DNA from 3 places in the Priestia sp. P5 genome. Region 1 is predicted to be linked to each of the others. Evidence: predicted binding sites of a transcription regulator. Region 1 holds the regulator's gene; each other region holds the start of a gene.
The links. The regulator Rex, encoded in region 1, represses fermentation and respiration genes when NADH is low (regulators of the CRP and FNR family bind a similar motif). The targets are predictions, from matches to a motif close to TTGTGAAATATTTCACAA.
Positions count from the first base shown of each region.

Region 1 (10,458 bases):
AGGAATGAAGAAAGAGCCGCAGTCTGTGCATACTTTTGTTCCGAACTACATTCGTTTAGCTGAAGCCGAAGCCAACTGGCTTGCTTCACAGCAAAAAGGATAAAAGAAGGTATAAACATGAAACTAACAATTAAGTTTCGTTTAATGGAAGTTAAAGATATTGATCAAGTAGTGAAAATCGAAGAGAAGTCTTTTACGACACCTTGGAGTTCAGAAGCGTTTCAAAATGAGTTAACCAATAATCAATTTTCAACTTACATTGTGATGGAAGAAGGAGAAAATATTATTGGGTATTGCGGAACGTGGATTGTTATCGACGAAGCACATGTAACCAACATTGCGCTATTGCCAGACTACCGAGGTAAGGGACTCGGTGAATTGCTGCTGCGCAACGTAATGGACGTTCTTCGAAAACTAGGTGCTACGTCAATGACATTAGAAGTTAGGGTATCTAATCATATTGCACAATCATTGTATCAAAAGCTAGGTTTTAAACCTGGAGGTATTCGTAAGAATTATTATTCTGATAACAATGAGGATGCATTAGTTATGTGGGTGAATTTATGAGTGAAAATCAATTAATTTTAGCATTAGAAACAAGCTGTGATGAGACAGCAGCAGCCGTGATTCGAAACGGTCATGAAATTGTAGCCAATGTGGTGGCCTCTCAAATAGAAAGTCATAAACGATTTGGCGGTGTCGTACCAGAAATTGCATCTCGTCATCATGTGGAACAAATTACGGTGGTAGTTGAAGAAACTTTAAATCAAGCGAACTTGACGTTTGCAGATATTGATGCAATAGCTGTAACGGAAGGACCAGGGCTTGTGGGAGCACTTCTTATTGGCGTAAATGCAGCCAAAGCGCTAGCATTTGCACATCAAAAGCCATTAATTGGTGTTCATCATATTGCAGGACATATTTATGCGAATCAGCTAATCAAAAAATTAGAGTTCCCCCTTTTATCGCTAGTTGTATCTGGAGGGCATACGGAGCTTGTATACATGGAAAGTCACGGCCAGTTTAAAGTGATTGGTGAAACGAGAGATGATGCAGCAGGAGAAGCCTACGATAAAGTAGCCCGCACGTTAAACCTTCCATATCCAGGCGGACCGCATATCGACCGCCTTGCACATGAGGGAGAGCCATTAATTGATTTGCCGCGTGCTTGGCTAGAAGAAGGATCCTATGATTTTAGTTTCAGTGGGTTAAAATCAGCAGTTATTAACACTGTCCACAACGCGAAGCAAAAAGGTGAAGAAATTCTTCCACAAACGCTTGCTGCTAGCTTTCAAGCGAGTGTTATTGATGTGTTAGTAACTAAAACCGTTAAAGCTGCAAAGGAATATAACGTTAAGCAAGTGTTAGTAGCAGGAGGAGTGGCTGCTAATAAAGGACTTAGAGCAGCGCTAGAAGAGGCATTTGCACCATTATCAAACATTGAACTTATTATCCCGCCGCTATCTCTATGCACGGATAATGCCGCAATGATTGGAGCAGCAGCAAGTGTACGATTTGCTCAAGGAAAACGTTCAGATATGTCATTAAACGCAAACCCCGGTTTAGACTTGGAAGAGTAAGAGACGAATGAGATTTAGTTCTCATTCGTCTTTTTTTGTGGATAAAAATAATTTATCAACAATATTCAATAAATTTAGAATTAACTGTGGATAATTATGTGGAAAAGTCCGTGCACTCAGTACACGGACCTGTTATTAACAAGTTTTAATTATGAAAATCAGACAGATATCCACTATTTATTCACAGAGTGGATAAAGCTTGTTCTAAAGCGTACGAACGAGTAAATAGGATGAATAAATACGAAAAAATATAGACTATTCTTCTAGAAGAAGCTGTAATTCTTCCCACTCTTCCATTAATGTGGATAACTGTGAAGAAATTTTTTCGTTTTCACCGTTTAATCTTGATACTTCTTCGTGGTTTTGATAAATTTCAGGGTCACAAAGAAGTTCTTCATTCTCTGCTTGTGCGGCTTCTAATTTGTTTACTTCAGTTTCAATTTCTTCAATGCGGCGCGTTCGCTGCCTCATCAATTTCTTTTGTTCTTTATCTTGTTTATAGGACTGTTTATCTACTTTTACCGTGCGTTCTTCGTTTGCTTTTATATTTTCTAATTCTTTGATTTCCTCTATTTCTGCTTTCTTTTCTACATAATAGTCATAATCTCCAAGAAATTCTTCTACCCCTTCAGGAGATAGCTCTGCTATTTTGTTTGCAATACGATTAATAAAATAACGGTCATGTGAAACAAATAACAGAGTTCCTGGGTAATCGATTAACGCATTTTCGAGTACTTGTTTGCTATCTAAATCAAGATGGTTAGTAGGTTCATCTAAAATTAAGAAATTAGCTTTTTGAAGCATAAGCTTCGCAAGAGCCAAACGTGCTTTTTCACCACCGCTAAGCGTGGAAACGATTTTCAGTACATCATCACCTGAAAACAGAAAATTTCCAAGCGCTGTACGAATTTCTTTCTCAGGTTTGGATGGGTAGTCATCCCAAAGCTCATTTAAAACGGTTTTATTAGACGTTAAATTAGCTTGCTCTTGGTCGTAATAACCAACCATTACGTTTGAGCCAAAAGAAATGGTTCCAGTCTTGAAACTTAGTTTATCCACAATACCTTTTAATAACGTAGATTTCCCAACTCCATTAGGGCCAACCAACGCAAGGCTTTCACCTTTTTTAATCCGAAGGTTTGCGTCTTGGACGACGTATTTGTGTTCATCATATCCGATGGACACGTTTTCGAGGTTTAAGACTTCATTTCCGCTTTGACGCTCAATTTCAAACGAAAAACTAGCTGATTTTTCGCCTTCGTTAGGTCGATTTATTAACTCCATTCGATCGAGCTGCTTACGTCTGCTTTGCGCACGTTTTGTAGTCGATGCGCGGGCGATGTTTCGCTGAATAAAATCATTTAGTTTTGCGACTTCATCTTGCTGCTTTTCGTACTGACGCAACTCTTTTTCATATCGCTCTGCTTTTTGTACAAGGTATTTAGAGTAGTTGCCCGTGTACTTGACCGTTGTTTTTTGTGTGACTTCATACACTTGATTTACGACCTTATCAAGGAAGTAACGATCGTGTGAAACAATTAAAATAGCTCCTTCATACCCTTGCAGAAACTGTTCCAGCCATGCTAAAGTTTCAATATCTAAGTGGTTGGTAGGCTCATCCAGAATAAGCAAGTCTGGCTTTGTTAAAAGCAGTTTTGCAAGAGCCAAGCGCGTTTTTTGTCCACCGCTCAAGGAGGAAATAGGGGTGCTATAGTCAAAGTTTGAAAAACGGAAACCGTGAAGAATAGATCGTGTATCCGCTTCATATTGATAGCCGCCTAAATCTTTGAACGTTACTTGAAGCTGATCGTACTCTTTGGTTAGTTTTTCGTATTGAACTGAATCATTAAAAATGTCTGGATCGCCCATCTTTGTTTCAAGCGTACGTAATTCTTTTTCCATCTTCTTTAACGGAGCAAAGACCGTCATCATTTCTTCCCATATGGAGAGTGTTGACTCAAGAACTGTATCTTGTCCCATATAATCAATGGAAACACCTTTAGGTTTAATAATTTCTCCGCTGTCATAAGAAAGCTGCTCAGCAATAATTTTTAATAAAGTTGATTTACCAGCACCGTTTCGTCCCACTAGGGCAATGCGGTCTTTTGATTGTACTTCTAACTTTATATTCGATAAAATGGGTTCTGCCCCATAGTATTTTGTAATACCGTTCAATTGTAGAATAATCATTTTTTCACCTCTAGTAGTATATCCATAGTGTATTTTAACATATTTTCAACTACAAGTTCTTCCTACAAGCGTTTGTAATTTGCAGAGGGACAAGAACAAATGATGAAGCGAATGTTTTGATTCATGAAATAAAATGATTTTACCTGCACATTTTATACAGGATACTATGTTAAAATAAGAGATAAGTGCATCTCTGAACTTATATATGATGGATGTAGAAAATCCGTCATGACTAACAAACGGATCCTTTGAAGGGCTAATTGCTTCGTTCTAGCTACCGACTTTAAGTAGTGCTGGATAGACAAAAGGCGTCGGGGTGTGAAGCGGAGTATATATAAAACAAGAGAAAAGAGAGAGAATTGGAAGCGCTACCTCAAAGCGGTTGAGGCTTTGTGAAAGGTAATGCAATATGACTTGAAAATGTTAGTAATGACATACATGAACTGAGGGGGTACAACGTGAACACTGAACAATTAAAAATACCACAAGCAACGGCTAAACGATTGCCGCTTTATTATCGTTTTTTAAAAAACTTGCATGCTTCTGGTAAACAGCGTGTTTCGTCAGCGGAGTTAAGTGAGGCAGTGAAAGTTGATTCTGCTACTATTCGCCGGGATTTTTCTTACTTTGGAGCATTAGGGAAAAAGGGATACGGCTACAATGTGAATTATTTACTTACATTTTTCCGTAAAACGTTAGACCAAGATGAAGTAACGAAAGTAGCACTTATTGGCGTAGGGAATCTGGGAACGGCCTTTTTAAATTATAATTTTATTAAAAATAATAACACCAAAATTGAGTGCGCTTTTGATGTGATAGAAGATAAAGTCGGTACAAAAGTAGGCGACGTGCCGGTTTATCACCTTGACCAATTGGAAGATTATATGAGTGATGATATCTCAGTGGCGATTTTAACAGTTCCTGCCACTGTGGCTCAGCAAATTACCGATCGTTTAGTGAATTGCGGAATTAAAGGGATTTTAAACTTCACTCCTGCACGCTTAAACGTACCGGATGAGATTCGACTGCATCATATTGATCTGGCTGTAGAATTACAGTCGCTTGTCTACTTTTTGAAAAATTATCCTGTTGAATAAGATGGACTGTGTTACGATTTCCTTAAGTCTAAATTAATAAGGAGAGTGGGAATATGGGGATTGGAGCAGGCAGTTGGATTATTATTGCGATTGTAGCACTGCTTATTTTTGGGCCGAAACGGTTACCGGAGCTAGGAAGATCAGTCGGGCAAACGCTTAGAGAGTTTAAGCATGCCGCTAGCGGTGCATCAGATGATCGTGAAAAAGATAAACAGCGTCAAGTAGATGACAAAGAGTAAAAGGGTGATCATAGTATGACCGAACAAGAAATGTCAATATATGATCATATAGGAGAGCTGCGAAAACGCATTTTAATTGTTTTATTTTTCTTTGTCATTGCCACAGTTGCTGGCTTTTTTATAGCGGATAAGGTTATTGTCTATTTACAGCATGCTGATGAGGCAAAAAATTTAACGATGAATGCATTTAGGCTAACAGATCCAGTTAAGATTTATATGCAGTTTGCTGTTATTATTGGCTGTGTACTTGCAGCTCCTGTTGCACTGTATCAACTTTGGGCATTTATTAGTCCTGGTTTATATGAAAAAGAGCGTAAGGTAACGCTTGGATATATTCCTGTTTCCATTTTTCTCTTTATCGGCGGTGTCTCTTTTTCTTATTTTGTGTTGTTTCCATTTGTCGTCGATTTTATGACGCGCGTTTCTGATGAGCTGAATGTAAACCAAGTGATTGGCATTAATGAATACTTTTCTTTTTTAATGCAGCTCACACTGCCTTTTGGGCTGTTGTTTCAGCTTCCTGTTGTCGTCATGTTTTTGACGCGATTAGGAATTATCACGCCTATGTTTTTATCTCAAATTCGAAAGTATGCCTATTTCGTACTGCTAGTTATTGCCGCACTTATTACACCACCGGAATTGCTCTCGCACATGATGGTGACAGTGCCGCTCTTAATTTTGTATGAAATCAGCATCATTATTTCCCGCATTTCGTATCGCAAAGTGTTAAAGGCAAGGGCAGAGCAAGAAAGAGAAGATGTTAGTATGTAAAAAAAACCACTGAAACAGTGGTTTTTTTATTTAGATGAATCATCTTGATTTTTATATTGCTGCTGCAACTTTTTAATTTTATAGTGCAAGATAAAAATGCGAACCGCAAATCTGAAATCGAACGCGGCTACGAGTGCAAATAAGATTGTGGGGAAATTCCACACGGTTTCCTGAGCATTTTGAATAGCCAGGTAGGTGAATAAAACCCCCATAATAATATAAATAAACCCTCGTGTTAAAGGGATATTCTTCATAAAAACATGCCTCCAAAAATAAACTGCATTTGTTCTGCTTGCTTTTGCATTTCTATAATTTTATCTGCAAAAATAGTTTGAGATAAAATAACGATTGTATTCATCAACACGTGAGCAATAATGGGTACAATAATTAGTTTTGTTCTTGCATAAAGGAATGCAAAAACAAATCCCATGGCTGTATACACGAGCAAATGTTTAAAATCCCAGTGTACGGCAGCGAAAATAAGGGAACTAATAAATGCAGAGACAAAGAAATTATATCGTTTGTGAAGAGAGCCGAAAATAATCTTTCGAAAAATAATCTCTTCTAGAATTGGTCCAATAACAGACGTAACGACAATGAGGAACGGCGTTGCTTTAACAAGATTAACAATATTTTGTGTGTTTTCAGATACTTGGGTAATGCCAAGAGCGTGCTCAATCATACCTGCTACAGCTTGACCAGCCATAGCCAGGAACACTCCAAGGACTGACCAGACCACAGTTACCGTTGTTCCCGCATGTTCTATACGCATGGACATGTCACGGCGCAGCAGCAGTAAGACAATAAGTAAACCAAGGATAAAGCTAATGATGGTCCAATAAGTCAAAAGCATGACATTCGCTGTTCGAACTGGATATTGATCAAACATTCCTGTTAATTTTAACAGCGGTATACCAATAACTCCTGAAAACTGCATAAGGATGTAGGTGAGGATAACATACCAATAACGTTTTTCCAATCTTCTATACTCCTTTAAAAGGTTTTTATGTATATATGTCGAAGAAGTACTGTAAAGTCAGTAATTTCTTCTTGCTCGTATTGTAACATACATATTATTGAACAGAGAAAAGAATGCTTTATTTCTCAAAATCGTCGAAATCTAAGACTATTATATGTAGTTGTTGTAAATTTTAAATTTTTTTTGTTTAATACTTGCAAAAAAAACCCACTTTGTTTTAATATAATAATTGTGTTAGCACTCGTCGAGGTTGAGTGCTAATAAAAATGTAAACATATTATTTGAGGAGGTTGTTTCACTTGTTAAAGCCATTAGGTGATCGCGTAGTGATTGAACTTGTAAAATCTGAGGAAAAAACAGCAAGCGGTATCGTGTTACCGGACAGTGCAAAAGAAAAGCCACAAGAGGGTAAAATTGTTGCTGTAGGTACAGGCCGAGTATTAGAAAGCGGTGAGCGTGTAGCTTTAGAAGTAGCTGCGGGCGATCGTATCATCTTCTCAAAATATGCGGGTACTGAAGTGAAATACGAAGGTACTGAATACTTAATTTTACGCGAAAGCGATATTTTAGCTGTAATCGGCTAATTTTAACCACAAACTTATCATACGTAAAAAATAGATTATTAAGAACATCTTGAGGAGGTCAAAGAACATGGCAAAAGACATTAAATTTAGCGAAGAAGCACGTCGCGCAATGCTACGTGGTGTAGATACATTAGCAAATGCTGTAAAAGTAACGCTTGGACCAAAAGGTCGTAACGTTGTATTGGAAAAGAAATTCGGTTCACCGCTTATTACAAATGATGGTGTAACAATTGCAAAAGAAATCGAATTAGAAGACGCATTTGAAAATATGGGTGCTAAATTAGTAGCGGAAGTTGCTAGCAAAACAAACGACGTTGCTGGTGACGGTACAACTACTGCAACAGTTTTAGCGCAAGCAATGATCAGAGAAGGTCTTAAAAACGTAACGGCTGGTGCTAACCCAATGGGTATCCGTAAAGGTATGGAAAAAGCAGTAGCTGTAGCGGTTGAAGAACTAAAAGCAATCTCTAAACCAATTCAAGGTAAAGATTCAATTGCTCAAGTAGCGGCTATCTCAGCAGCTGACGAAGAAGTAGGTCAATTAATTGCTGAAGCAATGGAGCGCGTTGGTAACGACGGCGTTATCACACTTGAAGAATCAAAAGGTTTCACAACTGAATTAGAAGTGGTAGAAGGTATGCAGTTTGACCGTGGATATGCATCTCCTTACATGGTAACTGATTCAGATAAAATGGAAGCTGTATTAGATGATCCATACATCTTAATCACAGACAAAAAAATCGGTAACATTCAAGAAATCTTACCAGTATTAGAGCAAGTTGTTCAACAAGGCAAGCCTCTATTAATCATCGCTGAAGACGTAGAAGGCGAAGCTTTAGCAACATTAGTTGTGAACAAACTTCGTGGTACATTTACAGCTGTAGCTGTTAAAGCTCCTGGTTTCGGTGATCGTCGTAAAGCAATGCTACAAGACGTTGCAATCTTAACAGGCGGAGAAGTAATCACTGAAGAGCTTGGTCTTGACTTAAAAACAGCAGGCATCGATCAATTAGGTCGCGCTTCTAAAATTGTTGTAACAAAAGAAAATACAACAGTTGTAAACGGTGCAGGAAACGCAGAAGATATCCTAGCACGCGTAAACCAAATCAAAGCTCAGCTTGAAGAAACAACTTCAGAGTTTGACCGTGAAAAATTACAAGAGCGCTTAGCAAAACTTGCTGGTGGCGTAGCTGTAATTAAAGTTGGGGCGGCAACTGAAACTGAGTTAAAAGAACGTAAATTACGTATTGAAGATGCATTAAACTCTACGCGTGCTGCGGTTGAAGAAGGTATCGTAGCTGGTGGTGGTACTGCATTAGTAAATATCTATAATAAAGTAGCAAGCATCGAAGCTGACGGTGACACTGCTACAGGTATCAACATCGTATTACGTGCGATTGAAGAGCCTGTACGTCAAATCGCTCACAACGCTGGTTTAGAAGGATCAGTAATCGTTGAGCGTCTAAAAGGCGAAGCAGTTGGAACTGGATTTAACGCTGCAACTGGCGAGTGGGTAAATATGCTAGACACTGGTATCGTTGACCCAACAAAAGTAACGCGTTCAGCTCTTCAAAATGCTTCTTCTGTAGCGGCTATGTTCTTAACAACTGAAGCAGTTGTTGCTGATAAGCCAGAAGAAGGCGGAGCACCTGCAATGCCTGATATGGGCGGCATGGGTGGAATGGGCGGCATGATGTAATCACTGCCCTACCTAAAAAAGCGACCAAGTACTCACTTGGTCGCTTTTTTGCGTGCATTAATATTTTCAGATTTTTTTAAAATTTGTTAAGATAGTACTATGTTTATTGAAAAACATACTAAACTCAAGGCTTAACTGAGTTTTAAGGGGGAGCTTCGTTGATTCAGCTGGATCATATTAATAATAAATTAAATCAAGTATTAGAAAACATTGATCAAATTGTAATCGGAAAGCGTCATGTATCTACGTTGAGTTTGGTTGCTTTGCTTGCAAAGGGGCATATTTTGCTTGAAGATGTGCCGGGTGTGGGGAAAACGATGCTCGTGAAGGCACTGGCCAAATCGATTGATGCCGAGTTTAAACGAATTCAATTCACGCCTGATTTGCTGCCGTCCGATGTAACAGGTGTTTCTATTTACAGTCCAAAAGACATGGAATTTCATTTTCGTCCAGGTCCTATCATGAGCCACATTGTGCTCGCTGATGAGATTAACAGGACTTCTCCTAAAACACAATCGGCGCTTTTAGAAGCAATGGCTGAGCATCATGTAACAACCGATGGTATCACCCGGGAAATTCCAGCGCCTTTTTTTGTGATGGCTACTCAAAATCCTGTTGATTTTGATGGGACCTATCATTTGCCGGAAGCGCAGCTGGATCGATTTTTATTCAAATTAAGCATGGGGTATCCTACGCAGGAAGAGGAGCTTCAAATTTTAAACGGCGTATCGACTCAAGTTAATCTTGAGGATGTCAAACCCGTTATGAGCATTCCAGAATTAGTACAGGCTCAAAAAACTGTAAGCAGTATTTATGTAGATGATGCGATTAAGCACTATATCATCGAAATCATTCGCAAAACGCGCTCTCATCCACATATTTCGTTAGGTATTAGTCCTCGTGGAACGGTTTCCTTTATGAAGGCCGTTCAAGCATATGCTTTAGTGAAGGGAAGAGACTACTGTCTTCCTGATGATGTTCAAGAGCTTGCTTCGTATGTGTGTGCACATCGATTAACGCTAAGATCTGATACCCAGTACAGCGGCTTAACAGCGGGTGATGTGATGAAGCAAATTATGGCTGATACGAAAGTACCTGTTAAAAGGTAAGAGGTACTTTATGAAACAGTATATAAAAGTGATATGGAATAAATGTAGAGACTGGTTCGTTTTATTCTGCATCTTTGCTGCTACGTTTTCTTACGCGATGTTTCAAGGGGGCTTTGTCAGCTGGTTTTTATTTTATAGCTTCTTACCTTTTGGATCATATGCGGCAGCCGTTTTGCTTTATCCGTTAAAGAAGTGGAATGTTACTCGTGA
Region 1 covers NZ_JAKWFJ010000011.1:7,106-17,563, reverse strand. Annotated here, with positions in the region: gene tsaB (tRNA (adenosine(37)-N6)-threonylcarbamoyltransferase complex dimerization subunit type 1 TsaB) at 1-103, shown strand, start outside; gene rimI (ribosomal protein S18-alanine N-acetyltransferase) at 118-567, shown strand; gene tsaD (tRNA (adenosine(37)-N6)-threonylcarbamoyltransferase complex transferase subunit TsaD) at 564-1,580, shown strand; gene MMB69_RS26830 (ABC-F family ATP-binding cassette domain-containing protein) at 1,836-3,770, opposite strand; gene MMB69_RS26825 (redox-sensing transcriptional repressor Rex) at 4,229-4,867, shown strand; gene tatA (twin-arginine translocase TatA/TatE family subunit) at 4,921-5,106, shown strand; gene tatC (twin-arginine translocase subunit TatC) at 5,122-5,877, shown strand; gene MMB69_RS26810 (YdiK family protein) at 5,904-6,131, opposite strand; gene MMB69_RS26805 (CPBP family intramembrane glutamic endopeptidase) at 6,128-6,856, opposite strand; gene groES (co-chaperone GroES) at 7,156-7,440, shown strand; gene groL (chaperonin GroEL) at 7,508-9,139, shown strand; gene MMB69_RS26790 (AAA family ATPase) at 9,298-10,248, shown strand; gene MMB69_RS26785 (DUF58 domain-containing protein) at 10,259-10,458, shown strand, end outside.

Region 2 (10,458 bases), on a different contig from region 1:
TTAATTAACCTTATTTATGTAACAATTATGTGTTTTATATTTCTTTTGTTACATTTATATTACAATAAATCTGTAATAAAAGAAAGTGTTTTGTCTTTTTTTCTTAAATTTTTTTAGTTTTTTGCTAGTTTCTAAAATAGATATAGTAAGGGAATTACCAGTTAAATGCTGATTTATCAACGTTTTTAGGCGTTCCTTTCTGCTTTTTAATCTTTTTGTTACAAAAGGATTGTTTGTAACAAAACTGTAATAAAAGAAACTTAATACCTTTACGATACAGAAAAATAAAGATAAAACGGTGAAAAAGTGAATGTGAAAACTGTTTTTTTCTTTTTTAGGCATATTTCTTTTGCCATTTTCAGCTTTTTAGTAGGGTAGATTAAGCGGAGGCGAAATGATGAAAGGCATTACACATAGTGAAAAAAGTGGAATAGCAGGTATGAAGTACAGAGATCTTCAGGAGATGCCCCCTCAAAGAGGAGAAATTCAGAATAAAAAAAGTCCCAAGCGCTAACTGGGGACTTTTTTATATAATCAAACGTTTGTTTAAATGAAAGAAACAAGGTAATAACAGTTTTTTAGCGCTTTTTTATCATAACCACCAAGCCAATAAAAAGGTAACAAATCCTCCTAGTATCAAAAATCCCATGCTGTATTTGAGCGTGTATTTAAACAGTTCACTTTCTTTTCCAGCCAGTCCCACTGCTCCGGCAGCGACGGCAATTGATTGAGGAGAAAGCATTTTAGCCATCACGCCGCCGGCAGTATTGGCCGCTACGAGAATAACTGGCAAGACATTAATTTGCTGAGCTGTAGTTAGCTGCAAGTTGCCGAACAGCGCATTATTTGATACGACAGACCCAGTTAGAAATACGCCAATCCAGCCAAGAAATGGAGATAAAAATGGAAAATAAGCAGCTGATGTAGCGAGCGCCAATCCAAGTGTAGAAGACTGTCCTGAATAATTTGAAATAAAAGCAAAAGCAATGACCATCATAATAGTAATAATAGGTTTTGATAATTCTTTTACGGTTTCTAAAAGAGTGGTCCATGCCACTTTTGGTGATACGTTAAGCAAGAAAACTGAAAGGACACAAGCGATAAGAATTGCTGTACCTGTTGCTGCAAATACGTCTATTTTTAAGATAGCAGCGTAAGGCGTAGGATTTTTTACTAAAGGCGCTGCTTTAATTACGTGATTGTGTAAAAATGGGACGTTAATAAGCAGGTTCATATGTTCAAGCATCGTTTTGACAAAAGAAATGCTCCAAGCCGTAACGAGTATCGTTAAGAGAATAAAAGGAGACCAAGCCTTTAAAATCTGTTTTGGTGACAGGCTGAAGCCTTTAGCTGCTGCCGGGCTTATTCGTTTAATATAAAAAGCAAGAGCAAGCAAACTCACAATAGAAGATGTGATATTTGGAAGTTCAGGGCCGATGTATGTAACAGTTAAATACTGTGTCAGTGCATAGGAAACGGCTGTGATGCTCGTTGCTTTCCATACGTCTTTTAATCCTTTTATCCCATCCATAATAAAGACAAGTAAAAAAGGGATAAGAAAAGAAATAATCGGAAGCTGCGTGCCAAGAAAATGAGCAATTTCTTTTGGATCTATGCCAGATACTTGTCCTGCGACAATTACAGGAATCCCCATGGCGCCAAACGCTCCTGAAGCTGTATTAGCAATTAAACATAGCGCTGCTGCTTTTAACGGCTTGAACCCAAGTCCAACTAGAAGCGCTGCTGTAATGGCAATCGGAGCTCCAAATCCCGCTGCCCCTTCTAAAAAAGCATTAAAGGAAAAAGCAACAAGCAGCATTTGCAAGCGGGGGTCATCGGTTATTGAAATAATAGATTGTCTGATGGTAGTAAACTGTCCGCTTTTGACAGTTAGCTTGTATAAGAACACCGCTCCGATAATAATATAGCTGATGGGCCAAAGTGCATACAGAAACCCATAGCCTGTGGCTCCTAAAACCATTGAGGCAGGCATATCATAAAAATAAATAGCAATAATCATAGAAAGAAGCACCGTAATACCGGCAGCAATATGTCCTTTTAATTTCAAAAGAGTTAAAGCAATAAAGAAAAAGATAATGGGGATGAGTGCAATTAGTGCAGAAAGCCAAATATTATCTAACGGATTATATACCTGAGTCCACGTCATATTCATACACCTCTACTACATATTTAAAACAAGGGAGCGGGGGAGTCCCCCGCAAAAATCTTTAGATGTTATACAAAAGCTCTGTCGCGAGTTTGCTTAAGAATGCTAGCAGAGTGCTCTAGCTGCTGCTGTTCGTGAGGAGTTAAATTCAATTCAATAATTTGACGCACGCCGTTTTTATTAATGATAGCTGGCACGCCGATATACACATCAGAAATACCGTATTGCCCTTCTAATAAAGCAGATACCGTTAAAATAGAGTTCTCATCATCTAAAATAGCCTTGGTAATGCGTACAAGCCCCATTGCAATTCCGTAATAAGTCGCTCCTTTTCGATTAATAATATGGTAAGCCGCATCGCGGGTTTGTTCGAATAGATGCTGCATATCCGGTTCTTTTTCAATAGCGGCAGTATTGATAAAATGTTCAAGCTTCACACCGCCAATTTGCGCGTGGCTCCAAACAGGAAATTCCGTATCTCCATGTTCCCCCATAATATAAGCGTGGACGTTGCGAGAATCTACTTCGAAATAGTCGCTTAACAAGTAGCGGAAGCGAGCTGTGTCAAGAATCGTTCCTGAACCAATTACCCGTTCGTTTGGTAATCCTGATACTTTTTGTGTAACGTGTGCGAGAATATCAACTGGATTTGTTGCCACTAAAATGATGCCGTCAAATCCGCTGTTCATAATATCTTTTACAATGCATTCAAAAATTTTAACATTTTTTTCAACTAGATCTAAGCGTGTTTCCCCTGGAGCTTGATTAGCGCCCGCTGTAATAACTACTAAATCAGCGTCAGCACAGTCTTTATAATCTCCAGCCCAGATTTTCATCGGTGTGGCAAATGGCATTCCATGATTGATATCGCGTGCTTCGCCTTCTGCTTTTTCTTTGTTCATATCGATTAACACTAATTCATTGGCAATACCTTGATTCACCATTGAAAAAGCGTAGCTTGAGCCAACAAAACCAGTTCCGATAACGGCAACTTTTCGTGTTTTTGGTGTAAATTGTGTTTTCATTTGTATCATCCTTTGAATTTTATTTTGTGATGTTTTTCACAATATTAGTGTAACAAGAATAAATACCCTCGGCTGTGATAAAAATCACACCTTAAAAAATAGTAAACAATTTTACAGGGTGATTTAAAAAAAGGTTCTTCTACATGAAGTGCCACATTTAGAAAGATCTTAAACGTTTAAAGTGTTGAGTAAAGGCAACTTGTTTTGCAGAAAGCTAAAGAGTTTAACATTCTCTATTTGTATGTTAACAGCCAATAATGTTTCTATAGACCCACACGAAATCCATTTGTTACACTAAGTTTGCTTATTTTTAATAAAGGAGTTGAAGGGATGGAGAACTACTATGAGCAAGCCCAAAAAGGCGCTTGGGTTAGTATCTTATCATATATCTTTTTATCGGCATGTAAACTTATTATCGCGGGTATCACCGCTTCCTCTGCATTAAAAGCCGACGGTCTTAATAATGTTACAGATATTATTGCATCAATTGCCGTCTTAATCGGCTTAAAGATTTCTAAAAAACCTCGCGATAATGATCATCCCTATGGACATTCCAGAGCGGAACATATCTCTTCACTTATTGCTTCTTTTATCATGATGGTCATCGGACTAGAAGTATTGGTCGATGCGGGTCAGTCATTATTTATGGACAAATCTGAAGCGCCTAATTTACTGGCTGCTTGGGTAGGTCTTGGAGCGGCTGCTGTTATGGGTGGTGTCTACCGATATAATATTAAGCTTGCTAAAAAACTTGATAGCCAGTCTTTATATGCGGTTGCTAAAGATAATTTGTCTGATGCACTTGTGAGTATAGGGGCTGTTGTGGGAATTTTCGGCTCACAATTCGGCTTGCCCTGGCTGGACGTGGTAGCTGCTTTTGCTGTGGGAATTATTATTTGTAAAACAGCCATCGAGATTTTTAAAGAAGCGGCTCATTCCTTAACGGACGGATTTGATGAAGAAAAGTTAGGGCACTACAAAGAAAGCATCGAGCTTGTAGAAGGTGTAAAAGAAGTAGAAGATGTGAAAGCGCGCAAGCTTGGTAATCAAGTCGTAATTGATGTAACTGTTAAAGTAGATCCCCATTTAAATGTTATCAAAAGCCATGAAATTGCTGATCAAATTGAACATATGATGAACGATGAGCATCAAATTAAAGATACGCTTGTTCATATTGAACCTGATGCATACGAAAAGCAAAAATAAAACCAGCACGTTCTTTCGTTATGAAAGGATGCGCTGGTTTTATTTTGCGGGAATTTGAAATAAATCACAAAAACTTCTTCAAAAATGAAAATGAAAAGCCGTTATTAGTAATATAAAGATTTTTGTAGAAGGGTGAGGGAATGAAGAGGTTAAGTGCAAAGCTCGTAGTATTTTTTAGTATTTTTATAGCTATTTTATTATTAGTTGTTTCAGGGGCTGTTTATCAATTTACCAAAACGCAAATAGAAAAAGATGTAGAAGTTCAGTCTCAAAGTCAAGTGAAAGAGTTAAAAGAAACGATTCATACGTACTTAGACATGTATAGTCGTTCTTTGCTGACGTATAGTGAAAACGATGTAATTGTTAATTTTGTTAAGCAGGAAGGAGGTCAAACAAACCAAGAGAAAAATCCGTATTTTACATGGAACACAGTTCAAAAAGAGTTTACACAGTTTAAAGAAAAGTATCCAAACCTAGCACTTGAATACATAGGCACTAAAAATAAAGGAATGTATTCTGTTCCTCAACAAGAGTTTGGTTCAAACTATGATCCGACTTCAAGGGTGTGGTACAAACAAGCAGTAGAATCACCTAATGAGGTTATTTATACGGATCCATATGAAGATGCAGCAACCAAAAAGACGGTCGTGACAATTGCAAAGGCTATTTTAGATCCAGATACTAAAAATGTGCTGGGCGTTATAGCTACTGATTTAGACTTAGATGCATTAAAAAACATTGTAGGTAAAGCAGAAGTAAATCACGGGGGGTATGCATTTTTATTTGATCAAAATGGCACAGCGCTCGTTCATCCAACAGAAGCTGGGAAAAATTTAATGAATCAGCCATTTATGAAAAAAATGTACGAAGCAGACCGGAATAGAGATTTCATGAAGTATACCTTTCAAGGTGAAGAGAGAGTGATGGCATATGATACTCTCGAAGGGACGAATTGGAAGATAGGAAATGCCTTTATTTATAATGAAATGCTCTCAAGCGCTCATCATTTACTGACTGTTATTGTCTGGATTGCGTTAATTGGCATCTTATTATCAGTGGTGTTAACCATCTTTTTCTCAAGAATTATTACTAATCCGATTCGCCGTTTGAAAAATGAAGTAGCCAAAGTAACAGCTGGCGATTTAACGGTTCAGGTGAAGACGAAGTCAAAAGATGAAATTGGTGAGCTTACTCATTTATTTAATGATATGGTAGCCAAAATGAAAACATTGATTGGCACGGTTCAGACGTCTGTTGAGACAGTAAAAACGTCTGTTGAAGACTTGAGTGCCGTATCCGAAGAAGCAACTGCATCCAGTGAGGAAATCGGCCGGGCTATCCATGAGATTGCCAGCGGTGCCACGCAGCAAGCTTCTGACGCTGACTCTACTAATCATAAAACGATGAGTTTATCTTCGCAAATTGAAGAAGTCATTGAACAAAATGCACAGATTAATAAAATGACGATTGAAGCTGTAAGCATCAATGAAAAAGGTTTAAAACAGATGCAGCTCCTTCGCAACCAAACCACTGAATCGTCTCAAACGATTCACGCTGTTCAAGCTGTAATGGAAGAGTTAACAAATAAGATGAAAAAAATTGAATCTATTATTTTCACGATTAATAGTATTTCAGATCAGACAAATTTACTTGCATTAAATGCTAGTATTGAAGCAGCTCGTGCAGGAGAACATGGCAAAGGATTTGCGGTAGTAGCTGAAGAAGTGCGAAAACTTGCTGAACAGTCCTCTCAGGCCACTGAACAAGTTCGCCATACGATTGCAGCGATTCAAGGTGAAGTCGCTGCTGCGCGTGAAGAATGCAACCGTACAGAAGAGCTTTCAAAGTCTCAAGACTTTGTGGTAGGAGATACAGAACGCGCTTTTCATGAAATTGCAACTACGATTGAACAAGTGGCGGCGGCTGTCGAACATGTGACAAGCAGCATGGACAGTATCGATGAGCATAAGGAAGACGTGGTAGCGGCCATTCAAAGCATAGCGGCTATTGCACAGCAATCAGCAGCGGGAACTGAAGAAATTACCGCTTCTACAGAAGAACAAATTAGAGCTATTTCTACTGTTTCTCAATCAGCTGAACATCTGCAAGAGATTAGTGAAGAATTGGCGAACTTGATTCGTCAGTTTAAAATTCAATAGAAAAAAAGGCTAGGACAAAAGTATTTTAGTTAAAAGAAAATCCGAACGATGAATTGAGATTCTTGATAAAGAATTTAACTCGTTCGGATTTTTTTATTGATATGGTGGACGCAAGTTTCATGTAGGTGGCTGCTTCTAGCTGGTGATGGGAGGGCAAGACGAAGACTCCTGCGGGAAAAGCGGAACAGGTGAGACCCCGCAGGAGCATAAGCGACGAGGAGGCTCACCGGCCGCTCGCGGAAAGCGAAGTCTTGCACGGAAATCAGCAGCGGTGTCTCAAGCGGTTCAGCGTATTTCTTCTATATTGTTTGCCTTTAGCTAGTTGTGTGTTAACCTCTCTTTTATGTTTAATAGGAAAGCAACTTGCTGTAAGGCACAAAGACTTGCTGAGTTGGAGGTGCAACAGCTGACACGCGCTGATGTGTAAACGGATGTATAAAAGAAAGCTTAATGGCATGTAAAGCTTGCTGCTGATCTTTTAATCTCTTTCCTCCATAAAGAGTATCACCAAGTAACGGGTGGCCAATGTGACTCATATGAACACGAATTTGGTGAGTGCGTCCAGTTTCGAGCGAAAGTTCAATAAGCGTTTCGTTTTTTGTCGTATTGCGTTTTAACACCTGATAACGTGTTTTGGCAGCTTGTCCCGTTCTAGATACTCTTCTTCTTGTAGCGTGATGACGATCACGTCCAATGGGTTCATTGATGATTCCGTCCTCTTTTTTTATGATTCCTTGGACGAGCGCAATATAAGTCCGATTAATTTTACGTTCAGCCAGCAGCTGATCAAACACAGAGCTTGCTACAAAATGCTTCGTGAATAAGATAGCACCTGATGTATCGCTGTCCAAACGGTGAACGTGTCTAGGCTTTGTTTTGAGGCCTATTTTTTGAAAATAAGCAGCTACAGCATTTAAAAGAGTTTTTTGGTCTTGCTCTGATGAAGGATGAGTATCTAGATTTATTGGTTTGTTTACGATTAGTACATGCTCATCTTCAAACAAAATCTCTATATCAACATTGTAAGGTGTTATTTCATTAGGCTCTGCTTCAAAAAAAGGGAGTGACATTTTATCATGTTCCTTAAGAGTGTTTCTCCATGGTAAAGGCTCACCGTTTACAAGCACATTTTTATTCATCCGAAACTGATGCAACGTTTTTTTAGGAATACGCCATTTCGTTTTTAAATAATCTTCAATTGTTTGCCCTGCATCATTTTTTGCGATTTTATCTTCTAGCCATTGGCCGTGTATACTCATATTTAATCCCTTCCTTACATACTAGTAAATATCCTTTAATCTTTTAAAAGAACTTGTAAATAATTAGGAGGAAATAACTACCTGAAGTTCTCGTTTTATGTTTATGTTATGCTAAATAGAGAGACATAAGTTAAGAGAAAAAAGGGGGGGTAACCATGAAAATTGCCCAAGCAGCTCCGCCAGAAATGGAGAATTACATAGAAGAGTTGACTGAACAGCTTCGCTATGACTTGTTACCTCGGTATGTATCTGTAGATAAGCTTAATCCTGATGAATTATTAAATCCAGATTATTGTACAGACCATTTATATAATGGCCTACTCGATGAAGCATTGCAAGTCATTAGTAGCCTTCAGACAATAATTGCCGTGATTGAAGCGATTCAACATCGGCCGATTGAAGAAAGCGACTGCGAGCAATTCGAAAAAAATATTGCAATTTTAAAAAAATACGGGTTCTTATTTCCTGTTTCCATTAATTGTTTTGCAAAAGAAAACAATTTGATTACGTATTCGTATGAATCGTTTTATAATTCATACATAAATTGAAAAGAAAAAAGCATGATTATTCCATGCTTTTTTCTTTTTTTAATGAATTTTGGCTTTCAATTGGATAAAAAAAGAACTTGTGATATCGTTAAATTCGTATAAAGTTTTTATAGAAGCATGAAATCAAATACTATTGCTTTTCTTATAACAAATAAATTGAAAAAATACAGATGTATAACGTACTGTAAATTATGTAAATCATACTAAATAATGTTATGATTAGACAGGCCGTATAAAGAAGAGCATTTATCTTTTATAAGATTACAAAACGTTTCAATCTTATTACATATGTTTAAAATTAGCCTAAATGGTTTCTTTTTACGCCTATATCATATACAATGCCCCCTAGATGATTTTTTCGAATAGCTAATAATCGTTTGGGATTATGAAAGGAGATTAATCATGAAAAAACTGATGTATACATTGCTCATTGGGTTAATTGCTGCAGCTTTAACAGCATGCGGTTCAAACGATGATGCAAAGCAATCAAAAAGTGATGATCAGAAAACTGCACAAACTGAGAAGCAAAAAGAGGCTCAGGAAAAGCAGGAAAAGCAAGCAAAAGAAATGCAGAAGAAATTAGATAAACAAAAAGTAGATGAGAAGAAAACCGTAGCGGTTGTAAACGGTAAAAAAGTTTCTGGTGAAGAATATAATGCAGCCTTGGCTACATCACAAAATCAGTACCAACAAATGGGACAAGACCCAACATCTAAAGAAGCAGCTAAACAAGTAAAGCAGCAAACAATTGACAATTTAGTAGGTCAAACACTGCTATTGCAAGAAGCTGAAAACAAAGGCTATAAAGCAACTGATGAAGAAGTAAATAAAAAGTTAAAAGAAACGAAAAAGCAGTTCAAAACAGATAAACAGTTTAAAGCGGCTTTAAAAGATGCAGGACTAACTCAATCACAATTAAAGTCTGAGCTGGCTGACAGCATTAAATATCAGCAGTACGTAGATAAAGACATCCAAACACCAGAAGTAACAGATAAAGAAATTCAAGATTATTACGATCAATTTGCAAAACAAAGCCAAAGTCAAGCAAGCGGCGGTAAAGAACAATCTCAAATGCCAAAGCTTGAAGACGTAAAGCCACAAATTAAGCAGCAGCTTGAACAACAAAAGAAACAAGAAGCATTGGAGAAAAAAGTTGAAGAACTTAAGAAAAATGCAAAAGTTGAAGTGAAGCTTTAAATACAAATGAAACGGCCCTTTAAAGGGCCGTTTTTTTTGTTATGTACATTTATTGCTTCTTGTCAGTAAAAAGGGGTGCGTGAAAGATTTTATTGTATTTTGACTTATAAGGTAAAAAGTGTTCTGATGGTTTGCCTTTCATCCTATACTTTTCTTATATAGATATAAGAGAAATTGGGGGAGTCAATAAATGAAAAAGGTGGCTGTTTTTTTTGTTGGGCTTATTTTTTTACTCGCGGGGATGGGTCTGACAGGCAATGCGTCTGCGGCGTCAAATCAACTTATTATTATTAACAAATCTACTAACACCCTTGCTTTTTATGATGGAGGAAAATTAGTAAGGACGTTCAAAGTTGCGACAGGGAGGCAGATGAGTTATACACCAGAGGGTACCTTCAGCATTGTGAATAAAATTAAAAACCGGCCTTATTATAAAGACAACATTCGGGGAGGAGATCCTAGGAATCCGCTAGGTGATCGCTGGCTAGGATTAAATGCGCGCGGAACATATGGAACGACGTATGCTATTCATGGAAATAATAATCCAAGTTCTATCGGGACTTACGCAAGTTCAGGGTGCATTCGTATGTATGATGAAGAGGTACGCTGGCTGTTTGACCGCGTTCAAACCGGTACAAAAGTAGTTATTGGTCAATTTCATTCTCAAAGTTTTGATTCAATCGCTGTTAAAAACAAATACAAAGTAAGCAGTGCTCCAGTCGCCCAGAATCTTTGTAAAACGAAAAAGCTCTCAAAAGGCCAAATTGGTTTTGTAACGATTCAATCACCGATGGTTTTGTTAAAAGAAGAAAAAGGAAAATGGGTAAAGATTCGTACGTTAAATCGCGGTGAACGCTATAATGTATATAAAATAAATGGCATTAAAGTCTCTTTAGG
Region 2 covers NZ_JAKWFJ010000005.1:82,617-93,074, reverse strand. Annotated here, with positions in the region: gene MMB69_RS24635 (lactate permease LctP family transporter) at 593-2,173, opposite strand; gene MMB69_RS24630 (L-lactate dehydrogenase) at 2,236-3,192, opposite strand; gene MMB69_RS24625 (cation diffusion facilitator family transporter) at 3,523-4,398, shown strand; gene MMB69_RS24620 (methyl-accepting chemotaxis protein) at 4,539-6,557, shown strand; gene MMB69_RS24615 (hypothetical protein) at 6,700-6,879, shown strand; gene MMB69_RS24610 (RluA family pseudouridine synthase) at 6,905-7,816, opposite strand; gene MMB69_RS24605 (YhcU family protein) at 7,972-8,364, shown strand; gene MMB69_RS24600 (SurA N-terminal domain-containing protein) at 8,767-9,561, shown strand; gene MMB69_RS24595 (L,D-transpeptidase) at 9,752-10,458, shown strand, end outside.
Region 2: the regulator Rex is predicted to act here: its motif matches at 3,217-3,234, upstream of MMB69_RS24630 (L-lactate dehydrogenase).

Region 3 (10,458 bases), on a different contig from region 1:
CCCAAGGATTTTTCTCAAGTGCGTGTAACACGACCATAGATAAACCGGCCATTGTAATGGTAATGATAAAAAGCATAGCTAAACCTGTACAAAAACCAGCGACGGGTCCTAGCTCTTTTTTAGCCACTTCTGAAAGCGACTGACCTTTTTGGCGCATAGATGCAAATAACACAACTGCATCGTGAACGGCTCCTCCGATTACAGCTCCGATTAAAAGCCAGAGCAGTCCGGGCAAATAGCCAAACTGAGCTGCTAAAATAGGTCCAACAAGCGGACCCGCAGCTGCAATAGCTGCAAAGTGATGACCAAATGTTACCCATCGGTTGGTTGGCACGTAATCTTTTCCATCTTCAAGCTCATGTGCCGGCGTTTTTTGCGCATCGTTTAGTTTCAAGACCTTAACAGCCATGAATGTTCCATAAAGCCGATACGCAATCATTAAAATACAGATAGATCCAATAACAATCGTAACCGCATTCATTACAAATCCCCCTATCCCTTAGTTGTATGATGTTTGTACTACTACACAACGTTATGTAATTGTGTGTTCCCCTTACAACTTTCATTATAAAAGAAGAAAGCGCTTTTATCACCAGTTTTTCCCTTAATTATTTAAAAAATTAGAAAGTTCAAATCCCCTTTGAAAAACTATAAGACTTTTCGCATAATCTCTGCTATAATTTTTAAAAAAATTAGTACGCATTTAGGTGTTTTTAGTTAGGGAGATGAAAAGAGTGAACCATCGTCAAGAGTTACAAAATAGCAAGCGTATCGTAGTCAAAGTAGGTACATCTACGTTGACCTATGATAACGGAGATATTAACTTAGCACGCATTGAAAAACTAGCGCGTGTGTTATCTGATTTAATGAATGCAGGAAAAGAAGTTGTGCTTGTTACATCAGGTGCCGTTCAAGTGGGAGTAAAAAAACTAAAGTTAAAAGAAAAGCCAACTTCTATTCGAGAAAAACAAGCAGCAGCCTCTGTCGGGCAGTGTGAGCTTATGCATATCTACAGTAAATTCTTTGGTGAGTACAGTCACATTGTTGGTCAAGTACTGTTAACAAAAGATGTAATCGAAGATGAACATGTGCGCAATAACGTTGTGAACACGTTTGAAAAATTAATTGAAGACAAAGTGATTCCTATTGTGAATGAAAACGATACGGTTGCCATCGATGAGATTGAAAACATCGTGCGTTTCGGAGATAACGATAATTTATCCGCCATTGTTTCAGTTTTAATTCACGCAGATTTACTCGTTATTTTATCTGATATTGACGGTTTCTTTGATTCAGACCCCACAAAAAACCCTAACTCTAAATTAATGAAAGTAATAGATGGCATCACGCCGGAGCTTGAGAATTTTGCTGGAGATAGCGGAACGGATGTTGGAACAGGCGGAATGGTCACAAAGCTTACTGCTGCTAAAACAGCTACAAGTGCAGGGGTGAGCTTAATCTTAGCAAATGGTAAAGAGCCAAGTATTTTGCGAGATATTATTGAAGGCCAAGAAATTGGAACGTTATTCTTAAAACAAGCTGAAGGAGTAATGAAATGAGTGAATTGCAGCTTAAAGGAAAGCAGGCAAAAGAAGCCTCTTATTTCTTAGGAAATGTAACGAGCGAACAAAAACAGCAGGCGCTTTATAAAATGGCGACTGCTTTACTGGATCAACAAGAAGCTATTTTAAAAGCAAATGAATTAGACGTAGAAAAAGCCGTTCAAAAAGGCACGTCAAAAGCGATGTTAGATCGCCTATCTTTAAATGAAGAGCGGATTCATGGAATGGCAGACGGCCTGCGCCAAGTAGCTGCGCTTGCAGATCCAGTAGGAGAAGTGCTGTCTATGGCCAAACGACCAAATGGCTTACAAATTGGGCAGCAGCGTGTACCTATTGGTGTCATAGGAATTATTTATGAAGCGCGTCCAAACGTTACATGTGATGCAGCAGGCTTATGCTTAAAAGCAGGAAATGCGGTTATTTTGCGCGGAGGCAGTGAGGCATTTTATTCGAATCAAGCGATTGTTTCTGTATTATCCCAAGCTGCGGCAAGTGCAGGATTTCCTGAGCATAGCGTACAGCTTATTGAAGATACGTCGAGAGAAACAGCACTGGAGTTAATGAAACTAAATGAATATATCGATGTATTAATTCCTCGAGGCGGTGCTGGTTTAATTGAAGCAGTGGTAAAAAATGCAACGGTTCCTGTTATTGAGACAGGAACCGGGAACTGCCACATTTATGTTGATGAAGAATATGACCGTGACATGGCGGCCAATATTGTCATTAATGCAAAAACATCTCGTCCAGCGGTGTGTAACTCAGCCGAAAAGCTGATTATTCATGAACGAGCGGCTCATGAATTTTTGCCGATTATTGTTCAAGCGCTACGAGAGAAAGATGTAGAAGTACGCGGTGATGAACGTGCGCTAACGATCGTTCCAGACCTTGTTCCAGCAGGGGATGAGGATTGGAAGAAAGAATATCTGGATTTCATCATGGCAGTTAAAATCGTAGATGATATCGATGAAGCGATTTCCCATATTAATGTTCATAGTTCACATCACTCTGAAGCGATTGTAACAACAAATTATGCTCATGCTCAGCGTTTTTTACAGCGCGTTAATTCAGCTGCTGTTTATGTGAATGCTTCAACGAGGTTTACGGACGGAGAAGAGTTTGGTTTCGGGGCAGAAATCGGAATTAGTACACAAAAGCTTCATGCGCGTGGACCAATGGGATTAAAGGAATTAACAACATTAAAATATATTATTTACGGAGATGGACAAATTCGATAAAAAAGAAGCCTGAGATATATGCTCAGGCTTCTTTTATTTCCATATATGTTCAATTTCTTCAAGTGACTTTCCTTTTGTTTCTGGCACCCACTTCCATATAAACAAAAACGAAGCGATACACATAATCATAAAAGATAAAAAGGTAAAAGATCCTCCAGCTTTGTTCCAAAGAATAGGAAAAAACTGAGACACAAACCAATTAGCTATCCACAAGAAAAAGGTGGAAATAGACATTGCATAGCCTCTCGCATGATTAGGAAAAATTTCAGAAATCACAACCCATACAACAGGTCCCATAGAAATATTAAAAAGAAATAAATAAAAAACAATAAGTAAACTAGTAGTCAAGCCTTCAGTACCCTGTGAATGAAATCCAAAAGAAACGAGAAGCTGCGTAACAGCCATACCAGCTGTGCCAATAAGTAATAAAGCTTTGCGGCCAATCCGGTCTATAAGCCACATGGAACAAAGAACGCCTAAAAAGGCAGCTACACCAATCATAGACGTAACAAGGAGCGATAAATCTCCTCTAGCTTCAGCTGCTTCAAAAACTTGGGGGGCGTAATAAATAATGGCATTGATTCCGACAAGCTGTTGAAAGGCTGCAAGTAGAATACCAATAAGCAACGCTTTTCGAAGGCCTGCCTCTTTAAAAAGCGAAAGAGAAGCCGGTTGATTTTCTTTTAACGATTGCTCAATATGATACAGCTCTTGGCGTGCAATGTGTGTACCATTGATTTTAATTAAAATGTCCATAGCTTCTACAGTGCGGTTTGCTTTTACCAGCCACCTCGGACTTTCAGGAACAGGAGAAAGGATAAGAAGAAATAAAAGAGCTGGAATTCCAGAAGCACCGATAATGTAGCGCCATCCTGTGGAATTCTGCCATGCGTCTTCCCCAATAGATAAAATGTAGTCATTTACAAAATAGACAAAAACAATCCCAACGGCAACAGCAAATTGATAAAGAGAGCCTAAGCGGCCGCGCATGTGCGGAGGGGCTATTTCAGAAATATAGGTAATAGAAAGAACAGAAGCCATGCCAATGCCTAGTCCTCCAATAATTCGAGAAATAATCACAAAAGAGATGGATGAAGATAGCGCTTGCATAATTGCGGATACGATAAATAAAGAAGCTGCTAAAAGCAAGATGCTTTTTCTACCGAATCGATCACTCAGTTTTCCTGAAGCAAGTACCCCAACAGCACCACCGAGCAGCAAACTAGATACAACAAAACCTACCATCGTTGGACTAAGATTAAAATGCACTTCCATCAACCCAATAGCTCCTGAAATGACGGCTGTGTCATAGCCGTAAAGCAACCCTCCAAAAGCAGCTGCACATGAAATGAAAATCACGAAAAACAGATTTCCTTTTTGCTCCTTATACTCGTCAGAAGTTACTTTTACTATCCCCATATAAATTCCTCCTTTGAATCGCAGTCACTATTTTAATGAAAAAACGTTATACGTAAAACGTTTTCATAAAAGATGTTTTTATGTTAAACTAAAAATTATAAATAATCAAACTATTTTTTTAACTTTTATATGAATTATGTACGTTTTGTTATCAATCAATAGGGAAGAAAAAGTAGGGGGGAAGAGAAATATGGCGTTTATTCAATGTGATTTTTTTTCAGAAGTATTGCAAATAAGTACTTCAATGAACGTTTTGATACCGCAGCAAACAAAATCTCAGATTGGTTTACAAACCAATATAAGAAGTGAGAAACACCCTACGCTCTATTTATTACACGGTCTTTCTGATGATCATACGATATGGATGAGAAGAACTTCGATTGAACGCTACGCATCAGAATTAGGACTTGCAGTTGTAATGCCAAATGTAGATCGCAGCTTTTATAGAGATATGGCTTATGGAAAGAAGTATTGGACGTTTGTAACAGAAGAACTTCCTCAATTGGCTAGGTCATTCTTTCCTTTATCGGAAAAAAGAGAAGATAATTTTGTGGCTGGTCTTTCTATGGGAGGGTACGGCGCTTTAAAATGGGCGTTTCGCAAACCACATCAATTTTCTGCAGCTGCCAGTTTATCAGGAGTGATGGACGTTGAAGGGCTTGGAGGACGAGGAGAAGTTCAGCTCTTAGATTATCCTTTGATTTTTGGCATGCCGCCTGTTATTAGACCTGAGGATGATCTTTTTTGGCTGCTTGAAAATCGCCGGCGCTATGGAGAAGTGACTCCGCGTATTTATCAATGCTGTGGAACGGAAGATTTTTTATATCAGGAAAATAAACGTTTTTCCGAGCGCTGTAAGCAAGAGCCTATTTGTTTTACATATGAAGAAGGAAAAGGAAGTCACGACTGGGCATATTGGGATCAAAAAATTCAAGATGTGTTAAAGTGGCTGTTTAGTGAAAAGTAGGGAAGATAGTTTTCAGTGGTGCCGGCTTCTAGTAGTATAATAAAGAAATGGTCGATAGACTAAAAGGAAATGGGAGTCGGTACGAATGGGGAGAAAAAAAGTCACGATTACAGAAGTAGCAAAAGAAGCGGGTGTTTCATTAGCTACTGTATCAAGAATCTTCAATAATAAAGACGGTAAAATTAAAATTAGTGAAAAAACTAAACAAAAAGTACTAAAAGCAGCAGCTCATTTAGGGTATCAGACGAATCCATTTGCGGCAGCTCTGCGGGCCCAAAAAACAGGGATTATCGGGATATTAATTAGAGATTTAAAAGATCCGTTTCTAATTGAACTATTAAAAAAGGTACAGCAACAAGTCCAAAGTCGAGGGATGGACGTTCTTATTGGACACACGGATTACGAAGAAACAACGGCTGAGCGTCAATTAAATGTTATGATGAACCATTGGTTTGATGGGGTCATTTTATTAGACTATGTAGCTGCTCAGCATCCGTTTGTAGATGTATTAAAACAATATCAAACGCCTTACGTTTCTCTTACAGGAGACGCCTCTTCTGCACTTTGGCCGATTGTACATGTAGATGATGCGGTGGGAATGCAATTAGCTGTTGCTCACTTAACGGACCTTGGTCATAAGAATATAGGGTTCGTTGGAAAAGCTGTAAGCGGAGTCGAGCACCGTCTGTCTCTTTTTTATCAGTATGTACCGTCAGCAAACGCAAAGTTTGTGAAAGAAGATATGAATAACTCAGATGAACTATATCAGTTTATAAATGAGCTAGCTCATCATCCAGAGCCTCCAACTGCGCTTATTTGTGCTACGGATTACATCGCTCTGAAAGTGATACACTGTGCGTGGCAAAACGGGATTCACGTTCCAGCAGATTTATCTGTTATAGGGTTTGATGATATTACAGAAGCTAGTGAAGCGCATCCTCCACTAACAACTATCCGTCAACCGATGGAAAAAATGGCTGAAAAAGCAGTAAACCTATTACTTCAGCAAATTCAGGATCAGCAAGAAATAGATCAGATACAGTATAAAATGGCACCTGTATTAGTAGAGCGTGAGACCACAAAACGTATGAATTGATAAGGAATGTATATACTATTCCTGAAAGTGTGAGACAAAAAGTCCACACTTTTTTGCATTAACCATTGCGTCCACTTCCCTCTTTCTTATACACTGTATGCTGTAGGGAAAAAAACCAAGCTTTAATATGTTTGGAGCGATTTGATGACACAACAAAAATTAGATAAATATGAAATTATGGACGTTAGCTTACTAGCAGGTAAAATTATGTTAGAAAGCGGAGCAGAAACGTATCGAGTAGAAGACACAATGATGCGGATTGCAGCGTCTTACGGTATAAAAAAATCCCACAGCTATGTGACGCCAACAGGGATTATGTTTTCACTTGAAACGAAAGAACCGACGAAAACGAAGTTAATTCGTATTTCCGAACGAACGACAGATTTAAAAAAAGTAACCATGGTAAATAGCGTCTCAAGAACAATCAGTCAAGGAAACATCTCCTTAGAGGAAGCGTATGAAATGCTACAAGAAATTGAAGCAACGAACGTAGCTTTTCCACTATGGGTTCAACTTGCAGCTGCATCCATTTCTAGCGGATGCTTTTTAATCATGTTTCAAGGTTTATGGACGGACTTTATTCCAGCTATGTTTTCAGGAGGTCTCGGATTTTTAACCGTGGTGTATTTCCACCGTCTTATTCCGATTCGCTTTTTTGCTGAGTTTACCGCTTCGTTAGTTATTGGACTTTTATCAGCTCTTTTAGTCGCTTCAGGACTAGGCACGCAAATTGATAAAATTATTATTGGATCCGTTATGCCTCTCGTTCCTGGCTTATCCATTACCAATGCAGTGCGAGACTTAATGGCGGGACATTTACTGTCTGGATTATCAAAAGGAGCAGAAGCGTTTCTGACGGCATTCGCTATTGGTGCAGGTATTGCCATTGTATTTACGCTTCTATAGAAGGGAGGCATCATATGCATATCGTAGAGCAGATAATTACAAGTTTTATTGCTTCAGCAGCATTTGGGATCATTTTTAATGTTCCACGTGAATCATTATTAAAAAGTGGCTTTGTCGGAATGATTGGCTGGCTCATTTACTATTTGCTAACGTTCTATGGCGTAGATGAAATTCCAAGCACAGTTGCATCGGCCTTCTTTATTGCTATTATTAGTCAAATTTACGCAAAAATTTACCGAACGCCGATCATTATTTTCACCGTAGCAGGTATTATTCCGCTAGTTCCAGGAGGAACAGCATACGATGCCATGCGTAACTTTGTAGAAAATAATTATAATGAAGCGATTAGTCTTGCAGCGAAAGCCTTTATGATTTCAGGTTCAATTGCCATTGGTATTGTGTTTTCTGAAGTCATCAACCAAATCATTCGTCAATCTAAATTAAATGCGAAAGCAAAATATCGACCGTAGGGAAGCAAGCTCAAATCAGAGCGTGCTTTTTTTATGAAAAAAATAAAGAGATCCTTCACTTTTTTGTCACAAGAAAGTCACGTTTTAGTCTAAAAACGTTCAAAAAATGTACGTGCACAGCTAAAAAAATAGACTATACTATGTAAATAGAAAGAGAGATATTACATATGTATGTGAAATACTGAGCATATCTCTCGAATTATTATGCTCAATGTTTCACAATGTAAGTAAAAGATACTCAGAAATGAGCAAAGTATCTATAGAAATGATGAATGTTCTTATATATGAAAGGAGAAAGAAGATGGATACAGTCATACTATCACGTATTCAATTTGCATCAACGACGCTGTTTCATTTTATCTTTGTACCGCTGTCTATCGGCCTTGTCTTTTTAGTAGCGATCATGGAAACGATATACGTAGTAAAAAAAGATGAACAGTATAAAAAGATGGCAAAGTTTTGGGGGCACTTATTCCTGATTAACTTTGCTGTCGGAGTCGTAACAGGTATTTTACAAGAATTTCAGTTTGGCATGAACTGGTCAGAGTACTCAAGGTTTGTAGGAGATGTATTCGGTGCGCCGCTCGCTATTGAAGCACTGCTAGCGTTTTTTATGGAGTCCACGTTCCTCGGGCTGTGGATTTTCGGGTGGGATCGTTTGCCTAAATGGCTGCACTGTCTATGTATTTGGCTTGTTAGTCTAGGTACTATTTTTTCAGCGTTCTTTATTTTAACGGCTAACTCTTTTATGCAGCATCCGGTCGGAATGGAGCTGAATAATGGCCGTTTAGAAATGAATGACTTCTTTAAATTGTTAACAAACGGTCAGCTGTGGGTTGAATTCCCTCATACAATTTTAGGTTCGTTTGCAACAGGCGCCTTTTTTATTACGGGTGTCAGTGCTGTTATGCTCTTGAAGAAAAAACATGTGGCTTTTGCCAAAAAATCATTTCAAGTTGCCATTATTGTAGGGTTAGTTTCAGGTGTAGGAATTGCGTTATCTGGTCATGAACAGGCTGGATACTTAGTTAAAACACAGCCGATGAAAATGGCCGCAAGTGAAGGATTATGGGAAAACAGCGGAAGTCCAGGCGCTTGGACGGTAACAGCAAATATTCACCCCGATGAAAAGAAAAATACGAGCGAAATCAAAATACCTTATTTATTAAGCTTCTTATCATACGGGAAATTTTCAGGCTCCGTTCCTGGGATGAACGAGCTGCAGGAGCAGTATACGGCGAAATATGGAGCAGGAAATTATATTCCACCCGTTCGGACAACATTTTGGAGTTTCCGTATTATGGCTGGTCTAGGTGGCGTATTATGTGCATTAGGCATTTGGGGCACGTACTTGCTTTCTCGTAAAAAACTTCAAGAAAGCAAACTATTTTTACGTATTATGACGATTGCCATTGCCTTTCCGTTCCTTGGGAGCTCAGCAGGTTGGATTATGACAGAGATTGGCCGTCAGCCTTGGGTTGTATTTGGCTATATGAAAACGGAAGATGCCGTGTCTCCTGGTGTCACAGCAGGTGAATTGCTGTTTTCTATTATCTCGTTTTCAGTCTTTTATTTAATTTTAGCTGTGATTATGGTGTTCTTGTTCGTTAAAGAAATTAAAAAAGGTCCAGATCACGATCACGAAGCACATACAAAAGTAACATCAACTGATCCGTTTACAAAGGAGGGATACAATGTTTTCTCTTAATGAATTCTGGTATTTACTAGTATCCATTCTGTTTGTTGGTTTTATCTTTTTAGAAGGCTTTGATTTTGGTATTGGAATGGTGTCTCGTTTTTTAGGGAGAAATGACTTAGAGCGACGAGCTTTTATTAATACAATCGGTCCTTTTTGGGATGCAAATGAAGTTTGGCTAATTTCAGCAATCGGTGCTATGTTTGCCGCTTTTCCAAACTGGTATGCAACGCTATTAAGCGGGTCATATGTTCTTTTTGTTCTTCTTTTGCTTTCGCTGATTGGCCGCGGTGTAGCATTTGAATTTCGAGGAAAAGTTGAAAAACAAGCGTGGAAAAATGCGTGGGATTGGGTTATCTTCTTTGGAAGTCTTTTTCCACCGCTCATTTTCGGCATCTTATTTTCAGCACTAATGAAAGGATTGCCTGTTGAGCGCAACATGCAAATGAATGCCGGCTTTTCGGATATTGTGAATCTATATACCATCACAGGCGGCGTTACGTTAACAATGCTTTGCTTATGGCACGGACTTATTTTTGCCACGATCCGTACGATGGACGATATTAGAGATCGTTCACGGAAGGTTGCTATGAAGCTTCTGCCTATAAATGCCTTATTACTTCTTATCTTTTCAGGCATGACGTTTTTTGAAACAGATTTATTCAGTAATCATAGCCGCTTGATGCTATATACATTTTTTATCGGTATTTTCGTGTATTTACTAGCAGGATTTTTCCTTACACGTAAAAAAGACGGATGGGCATTTGCTATGTCTGGCTTAATCTTAATTTTATCAATTTCCTCTATATTTGCAGGATTGTTCCCAACCGTTTTGGTTAGTTCAATCAATGACAGCTATAGTTTAACGATTCATAATGCAGCATCAGGGAATTATTCCTTGAAAATTATGTCTTACGCTGCTATTGCGTTACTGCCTTTTGTGTTAGGTTATCAAATTTGGAGCTACTACGTTTTCAGAAAACGTGTAGATCATAAGGAGCATATGGAGTACTAATGGGTAGAAATTTAATGGTTTACAACGGAATAAAAATGGTTCTTGCCATGTTAATAGGGCTTATTACTATTCAAAGTGTAGCCATTATT
Region 3 covers NZ_JAKWFJ010000003.1:302,716-313,173, reverse strand. Annotated here, with positions in the region: gene cstA (carbon starvation CstA family protein) at 1-481, opposite strand, end outside; gene proB (glutamate 5-kinase) at 726-1,559, shown strand; gene MMB69_RS23115 (glutamate-5-semialdehyde dehydrogenase) at 1,556-2,800, shown strand; gene MMB69_RS23110 (sugar porter family MFS transporter) at 2,834-4,219, opposite strand; gene MMB69_RS23105 (alpha/beta hydrolase) at 4,410-5,186, shown strand; gene MMB69_RS23100 (LacI family DNA-binding transcriptional regulator) at 5,272-6,282, shown strand; gene MMB69_RS23095 (threonine/serine exporter family protein) at 6,427-7,188, shown strand; gene MMB69_RS23090 (threonine/serine exporter family protein) at 7,203-7,658, shown strand; gene MMB69_RS23085 (cytochrome ubiquinol oxidase subunit I) at 7,960-9,366, shown strand; gene cydB (cytochrome d ubiquinol oxidase subunit II) at 9,353-10,369, shown strand; gene cydD (thiol reductant ABC exporter subunit CydD) at 10,369-10,458, shown strand, end outside.
Region 3: the regulator Rex is predicted to act here: its motif matches at 7,863-7,880, upstream of MMB69_RS23085 (cytochrome ubiquinol oxidase subunit I).